Regions from separate parts of the Lysinibacillus sp. FSL K6-0232 genome, predicted to be linked through region 1. Evidence: riboswitches for the same ligand, from Rfam matches in the RefSeq annotation. Region 1 holds a riboswitch; the other holds the start of a gene.
What was found. Region 1 has a riboswitch for thiamine pyrophosphate ahead of thiT (energy-coupled thiamine transporter ThiT). Riboswitches for the same ligand answer to the same signal wherever they lie in the genome.

Region 1 (4,216 bases):
ATCAGGAAAATAGCCATTAGCTGAGATACACCTGAAATCACAGAATATGCAATTAGGAAAAGTATAGCTAGTAGCAATAGCACATTTAAGCTACGAAAAGAGCCGTACAAGCCGTTAAGTATAATATGATGTCCACCTTCATCACTAATTGTCATTATACTTTTAGCATAGTCTTTATCATTGAGAGACGACCAATTACGCTCTGGCTAAACCACTTTCGCTAGCTCTAAAAAAATCATATCCAGTATAAAACTAAGTAATACACATCCTATGCCAATAAAAATAAAAATCGTTGGTACATCTGTTAAACTAGCAATTGCTAACATCAAAATAGAAAAATAAATAGCTATATTTGACGCAAGCATGATGTCCCCTAAACGTCTATATTGCAACAGCTCGAACTCATCCTATTCATCACCAACCATATTTTCCCATAATATACTTTTATCCTGTTATATCCAATCAAGCTTATAATCATCAATAAAATGGAAATAACCGTAAAAATGACTGTTAACTCAAGTTTCATTGATGGAATATTTATATCAAACGCTAGTCGTCCAAGCAATAAATACACTACTGTAAAGCCGACTAATACACTAATCAACATTCCGCCTATATGTTTTTTCATAGTTCACCCTCCTCAAAAAAGAAAATATTTTCAATAGGCTCCTTAAATATTTTTGCAATACGTATAGCGATTAATAATGATGGAATAAGTTCTTCTCTCTCAATTAAACTAATTGTTTGGCGCGAAACCTGTGCCAATTTTGCTAACTCTGTTTGATTCAAGCCATCACGTGCCCGAAGCTCCTTTAATCGAGTTCTCATTCGTCCACCACCTAGCTATTGTTCATCATTTTGACAATTATATTTTACAAAATGATTTATTTATTAGTCAAAATGCAATTTATTTTATTCAAAAAAAGCATGTATGCCTATTGTTGGCTACATGCTTTAGTTTAATTTTATTTACCATGTCTTAATAGCTACTGTACTAGTATATGCCTGATTGTTAAATGTAACTTTCGTAGTTGCTGTCTTTTCTAACAATATAACAGAGGTACGGACTTTCTCCACGGCAAAGCAATCCAAAGGTTCATTCTTTTCCTGTTTATAGTCCAGATTTATTTGCATAACTTTATTAGATTGCGTAATCGTTGTAATATCTAATTGGCAGCCTGCCTCAACATATTTAAAAAAATAAACATCATTGATGGCAAAATCAACGGTTGGTAGATCATCCTGTACCTGGAAATATGCCCATAGATTTTGCATTTCCTCCATTGTAGAAGCCTTATAGCTTAACCAGTTATTCTGATGATCCTTAGGTCCTGTATTCACTGAGAGTAATGTTGTAAAGGCTATTTGTTCCTGAGGCGGCTCTTTTGCGCTACAACCCATTAATAGTGCAAGTATCAAAAAAGGTAGCTATATGCTCTCATAAAATCACTCCTAATCTGTATACTACTCTTGAATTTCAATTAACTTTAACATTACTACTCGATTTATGCAAAGATATTCCGTAATATGGTTGTACATCCTGATATTTAGTAACCCATCCTCCAATAATGGCATTACCAATAATACGGTTACCTGTAACAACACCAGCAAAATTAACATTAGTATTAAGACCATCTAATACATAAACAGCACCACCACTGTCACCTCCTAAGGAGAAATTATCACCTTTAACATATGCTAACTTATACGATATATTATCACCAAAATTTTTATTAGTTGTATTAGCATATAGGACTTCACCACATGTAACATGTGTCAACCTTTAACACACTGATCGTATAGTAACGACCTTTGTATAAAATAACTTTTTTTGAGAAATTAATATTGTATCAATTGTGGTCTTGCTGTAAATACTAATACACTGACAATTGCTGTTAAAATGGTTGCAGGCAGCATGTACGTACCATTATAAATAATGGCATAAAGCCATGCATTTTGATCGCCCGCATATTCTGCAAAAAATACTGCACCTGCACAAGTATGTGCTACATAGCGTAAAAAGCCAGCAAACACAGTGCCTATTATAATATAACGTACCATTTTTGCCTTATCATTATGTTTAGCAGCCTCTAATAATGGCTGACGTACAATTGCTGCTAGTCCAACAACTGTAAAGGCAACACCATAATCCAATAGTCCCTGAAGCCAATGTACAATATAAGCACCAAACATTGTTTGGATAACACCTACAAGTAAACCAGTTGTAAGCCCAGCGGTTAATCCCCAACGAAATGCCATTAGTACAATGGGAACCATCACAAGACTAACAGAGCCGCCTTGTGCCCATACTTTAAAGGAGATTTGATCGAGTACAAGACCAATCGCAGCAAATATTGCAATCTCCGTAAGCATTAGTAATCTTTTTTTGTCCATAGATATTCTCTCCTTTGTTCCGATGTAGGATACAAGAGCAGGAATAGAAATGCACGCGTGTATCTGCTACTGACATTTTTTCATTTAAAAAAATGAAAAAACGATGTCAGGACAGAGCCTCACATCGTACGAGTGTTGGTTTCTATCCACATCCCTACGCAAGCGTTAACTTACAGGTTCAAAGAGTCAAGGCATTACGTGCCCATTCTCAGCTGACATCATCAGCTCCCCTTGTGGTCATTACATCTGAAATTTTTTGAACATCTCCATTGTAAGCAAATACAGCTAGGATAACAACCTCTTTCACTTATAATTTTTTTGAAACTTTGCTGTTTTTGATGCGTAAATATTAAAAAAGGAGGTACAACTATGGAGAACCCTAAAATTTTATCTGCCTTTAGCTATCTCAGTATTTTCTTTGCCCCTTTTATCGTGCCATTAATTGTTTATTTTGTTGTAAAAGATAGCGATGTCAAAAGACATTCTATTCGTGCCCTTGTTTCACATTTAATTCCTTTTGTTTTTGGCATTTTATTTATGATTGTCTTTATTTTTTCTACATTTAGTTTGGACTCAACATCTGGCAATACATTTCTTATCGTCTGGATTGTATCGTTCGCTCTTTATGCCATCGTATCACTTGGCATTGTAGTTTGGAATATTATTCAGGCAATTCGTGTTGCTCGTTAATGTTTTAAACGTAACACAAACAGGTAGTAGTAAATGTAAAAGGAGCTGTTTTTTAAATGAAAGTATCGAACGTTGTGAAAACTGCTGTAAAGTTAGCGCCTATTATCATACCTATTGTAAAAAAGGTCATGGCCTCAAAGAAAGGAACAACTCCTAAAGCGCCTCCACGTACGAAATAAAGGAGCGGCTCAATATTATTTGAGCCACTCCCTTTCATCTTACTTCACTTCAAAATATGTTTGACTATAGCCATTCAATGTTTTTTCCACATGTAATACGGCTGGCATTGCCGTTTTTAATTCGGGAACATGCGAAATAACACCGATCATCCGCCCTGAATTCTGTAAATCAATTAATGTATCAATCGCTTTATTTAATGACTCCTCATCAAGTGAGCCAAAGCCCTCATCAATAAACATCGTTTCAATATGAACATTGCCTTGGAAGCTTTGAATCACATCAGCCATCCCTAAAGCAAGGCTTAAGGAGGCATTAAACTTCTCCCCACCTGATAATGTTTTAACATCTCGAAGCTGGTCTGTATAAGCATCATAAACATCTAGACCAAGACCGCTTTGCTTCGCATGCTTTTCAAGTCTATCTGAGCGCCTTAGCTCAAATTGACCATTCGATAAATGATAAAGGCGCATATTTGCAGCTTCTGTAATTTTATCTAAATAATTAATTTGAATATAACGCTCAAAGGATAGCTTTTTCGAGTTTTGTCCATTTAATAGCCCATAAAGCTCCTTTATTCGACCTGCCTCTTGTTCCAGTGAACGAAGCTCCTTTGCTGTTTCCTCTACTTTCTCTATAAAGGCTTGGCATGCTTGTGCAACATCATTTAACTGCTGTAAGCGTTTAAAGGCTTCCTCATAAATAATACGCAGATTTTCTAGCTTTGCTTCCATAGCTGCTAAATCCTGCTGCTCTTTTCCTTGAAGATGTTTAGCACCTTCCGCAATCTGAATTTTTAAGGTATGAACTTGTAACGTATAATCACTACATGCCTTGCGAAGTGCCTCTAGCTCCATACTGCTTCTTTTAGCAGCTTGGTAATCCTTATCATCTACAAAGCCCGCATCCTTTATGCTAACTGCCAATTGCTCCTGCTTCGTCGTTATTTTTTGCT
Region 2 (4,216 bases), 510 kb from region 1:
AATAATCACATCATCCCCGCGTCCTTCAAACCAAAAATACCCATCCTTATCTTTGTAGGCACGATCTCCTGTAATATACCACTCACCACGGAATTGTAATTGTGTACGTTCAGGGTCTTTTAAATATTTTTTAAAGAGTGCAGGTGTTTCTTGGTGAACAGCTATATCTCCCACTTCCCCAACTGCAACAGGCTGACCCTCATCATTAATAATGTCTACTGTATTGCCGGGTGTTGGTTTTCCCATTGAACCAGCTCTTGCTTCCATGCCCACCATTGTACCGACCAGCAATGTATTTTCGGTTTGACCATAGCCATCACGTACTTGCACGTGACAAACGTCTGAAAATACTTTAATCACCTCACTATTTAAAGGCTCACCTGCTGACACAGCCTGACGAATAGCACTTAAATTATAGTGCTGTAAATGATTAAGTGCTGCCATAAAACGATATTCCGTTGGTGTGCAACATAGAACATTAATATTGAATTTTTCAAGCAATGTTAGGTAAGTAGCTGCATCAAACTTCCCTTTATAAACAAATGCTGTTGCACCGCTTCCTAGTGTAGCGAGGAATGGACTCCATATCCATTTTTGCCAACCAGGTGCTGCTGTAGCCCAAACAATATCATTTTCTTGGACACCTAACCAATGGGGTGCTGTTGTGCGTAAATGTGCATAGCCCCAGCTATGACTATGCACCGCAGCTTTTGGATTACCTGTTGTACCGCTTGTATAAGCTAAAAATGCAATATCTGTGCTTTTGGTTGGAGTAGCATTTATGTAAGTTGTTGGTTGCTGCTGCATTTTTTCTAGTAATGGCTGCCATGGCTTATGTGCATGCCCAATAACAAATTGCTGCATACCTTGTAAATTTTCTACCTTGTCGAATTGCTCAATATAAGGCTCATACGCAATAACGGCTTTTGCCTCTGCATGTTCAATGCGATATTCAATATCCTTTGTTCTTAACATTTCTGAGCTTGGTATAATGGTTAAACCCGCTTTTAGAGCAGCGATATAAACAATATAGGCTTCTACAGAGCGCGGCACCATTACAAGTACTACATCACCTTTTGCTAAGCCCTCTTTTGTAAAGACATGTGCTGCCTGATTTGCCTTTTCAAATAAATGTGTGTATGTAATCCATTGAACATTTTGATGTTCGTCACAAATAATTAATGCATTCTTTGTTGTATCCTGTGCATATTTTTCAATTTCCTCTGTGATGTTATACCATTCTGGTGCAATTAAATCTTGTCTGTTCACGGCAAATGCCCCCTTTTGTTATGACACATTATAAAGCTCCCTTTTTATGATTTTCAATGCTTTGCGCCCAATTTGCCAAAAGTCATGACAACTATCATATTTCGGTATATGGTATCAGTCATATTCATATGAATTCTCTATTGAATAAGCTAAAAAAATATGGTACATTTTGGTCAACTAAAAATAAGATTGCAGGGGGACTCATGATGAGTTGAGAAGGTAAAACCTGACCCTTTGAACCTGTTAGTTAATACTGGCGTAGGGAGCAATTTACATCTATCTTTACTGATGACAGGCTCTTTTACGTGTATTTTTACACAAAAAAGAGCCTTTTTGCATGCTTACGTCCATCCAACAAAGGAGGACTTATAATGATTATTGAAACAATCCGTAAAAAAAATCCATTAATTCATTGTATTACAAATTATGTCGTAGCGAATTTCCAAGCAAATGGACTCTTAGCAATTGGTGCCTCACCTGTAATGGCTGATGGCAATGAGGAGGTGGAGGAAATGGTGGCAATTTCCTCAGGCCTATTGATTAATATTGGAACACTAAATGATACAGCTAAAACATCCATGCTATTGGCTGGTAAAAGAGCAAACGCACTTGGTATCCCTGTTCTATTAGACCCTGTTGGCGCTGGCGCAACAGCTTATCGCAAGCAAGCTACACAGCAACTATTAAAAGAAATTCAATTTGCAGCTATTCGGTGCAATATTGGCGAGCTTGCCGCCATTGCGAATATAGATTGGCAGCAAAAGGGCGTAGATAGTGGAACTGGCTCCATTGCTATAGAGGATGAGGCAAGAAAAATCGCACGGCTTTATCAATGTATCGTCATTGTTACAGGAGAAAAGGACTTTATTACGGATGGCACTCAACAGCAATGGATTGCGGGCGGCAATGTGCAAATGACAGATGTTACTGGAACAGGCTGCCTCTTAAGTGCGATTTGCTGTGCTGCTTATGTAGCTGGTCAGCAGCCCTACCAGCAATTAGCTGAGGTACTAAAGCTTTATAAACAAATTGCTGAGCAAGCTGCCGCTGCTGCACAATATATTGGTGATTTTCAAATTGCTGTGTTAAATGAACTAAATCGTCTATCAAAGGATGGTGAGCAATAATGCAAATTGTTACAACGATTGCTGGGTCTGATAGCAGTGGCGGCGCTGGTATACAAGCTGATTTAAAAACCTTCCAAGAATTAAAAGTGTTTGGAACGACTGTTATTACAGCTTTAACAGCTCAAAATACACTTGGTGTTTCAGGTGTTTTGCCAATTGAGGCGGCTTTTGTAGAACAACAACTACAGGCATTGCTTGAGGATTTTTCAATAAGTGCTGTAAAAACAGGTATGCTATTTTCTCCAGCTATTATTCAAACAGTGGCACATACATTTGCTAATACAAACATTCCACTTATTATTGACCCTGTTATGATTGCCAAAGGTGGCGAAAGTTTATTACAGCAAGAAGCAATTGAGGCACTTAGCCATTATTTACTGCCAATCGCAACCATTGTAACACCAAATATTCCAGAGGCTGAAACATTAACAGGCAAAACAATCAACACAATCGATGATATAAAAGAAGCCGCTGACCATCTATTGGCAACAGGTGTACATTGTGTCATTATCAAAGGTGGTCATTTAGCAGATACAACGGATGCCATTGACTATGTATTTTTCAACGATGGGCAAGCTTTTTCAATGCAAACACCTCGTATTGCAACTAACAATACACATGGCACTGGTTGTACATTTTCCGCAGCATTAACGGCTTTTATAGGACGTGGTCTGTCGATTAAAGAAGCAATCATCGAAGCGAAAAAATTTATTCAGCTAGCCATTACACATGATTTAGCACTAGGTCATGGACATGGACCGACAAATCATTTTGCCTATCAAGACAGCAAAAATTGTTGTGAGGTGACTATTTATGAAGCGTGAAGATTTAGCGCTCTATTTTATAATGGGTACAGGTAATAGCAGACTTCAAGAACCACTCATTGTTCTAGAACAAGCCTTACAGCACGGAATTACCATGTTTCAGCTACGCGAGAAGGGGCACAATGCATTAACAGGACCAGCCTATGAAGACTTTGCACGCCATTGTCAGCAGCTGTGTCAGCAATATCGTGTCCCATTTATTATCAATGATGATGTAGAACTTGCGATAAAGCTTGGAGCAGATGGTATTCATATTGGTCAGAAGGATTTTCCTGTATGTAAAATTCGAGAAAAAATTGGCAAAATGATTCTTGGTGTGTCCGTTCATTCTCAAGACGAATTGCAAATTGCACAGCAATACGGGGCAGATTATGTAGGGATTGGTCCAATTTTTGCTACAACATCAAAGAGCGATGCCAACCCACCAAGTGGCACAGCATTTTTGCAAAGCGTACGCAGTGAAAACCGTGAACTTCCCATTGTTGCCATTGGAGGCATTAATTGTGCCAATGCACCAGCAGTTTTACAAGCAGGCGCAGACGGTGTTGCTGTTATTTCTGCTATTTGTGATAGTAAAGATATTGCCCATACAGTAACTATGTTCAGGTCGTTGTTTGCAGAGCATAAAAAAGGATAAATATAAACAAACTAAAACCAGTGCCTGTTACGGTCACTGGTTTTACGTTTAATAATTGCTTATGCTGCAATTATTGGTTGTTGTTTGGCATACCTTTTAATTGAGATTCTGCCATTTGTACAAGACGTTTAGTGATTTCACCGCCAACGGAACCGTTAGCACGAGCTGAAGCTTCAGCTCCTAATTGAACACCAAATTCTTGTGCAATTTCGTATTTCATTTGATCAAGTGCTTGTTGTACACCAGGTACTGCAAGCTTGTTTGAATTACGGTTGTTGTTTGTAGTCATGTTTCTCACCTCCTTGTGAATATAGAATGTGCGATATTAGATTTTTAATACAAAAATTTTAGAGGTAAAT

Region 2: linked by a shared signal. The riboswitch ahead of thiM (hydroxyethylthiazole kinase) and the one ahead of thiT (energy-coupled thiamine transporter ThiT) in region 1 are both predicted to bind thiamine pyrophosphate.

What each region holds. Positions count from the first base shown of each region.
Region 1 covers NZ_JBBOYW010000001.1:3,382,882-3,387,097, forward strand. Annotated here, with positions in the region: partial or broken gene MHB42_RS16660 (DUF3169 family protein) at 1-179, opposite strand, end outside; gene MHB42_RS16665 (hypothetical protein) at 207-392, opposite strand; gene MHB42_RS16670 (hypothetical protein) at 374-628, opposite strand; gene MHB42_RS16675 (helix-turn-helix transcriptional regulator) at 625-828, opposite strand; gene MHB42_RS16680 (hypothetical protein) at 970-1,401, opposite strand; gene MHB42_RS16685 (hypothetical protein) at 1,478-1,780, opposite strand; gene thiT (energy-coupled thiamine transporter ThiT) at 1,840-2,394, opposite strand; TPP riboswitch at 2,529-2,636, opposite strand; gene MHB42_RS16695 (DUF4870 domain-containing protein) at 2,764-3,084, shown strand; gene MHB42_RS16700 (SMC family ATPase) at 3,303-4,216, opposite strand, start outside.
Region 2 covers NZ_JBBOYW010000001.1:2,870,827-2,875,042, forward strand. Annotated here, with positions in the region: gene mbcS (acyl-CoA synthetase MbcS) at 1-1,269, opposite strand, end outside; TPP riboswitch at 1,453-1,551, shown strand; gene thiM (hydroxyethylthiazole kinase) at 1,641-2,396, shown strand; gene thiD (bifunctional hydroxymethylpyrimidine kinase/phosphomethylpyrimidine kinase) at 2,396-3,220, shown strand; gene thiE (thiamine phosphate synthase) at 3,210-3,857, shown strand; gene MHB42_RS14010 (alpha/beta-type small acid-soluble spore protein) at 3,928-4,146, opposite strand.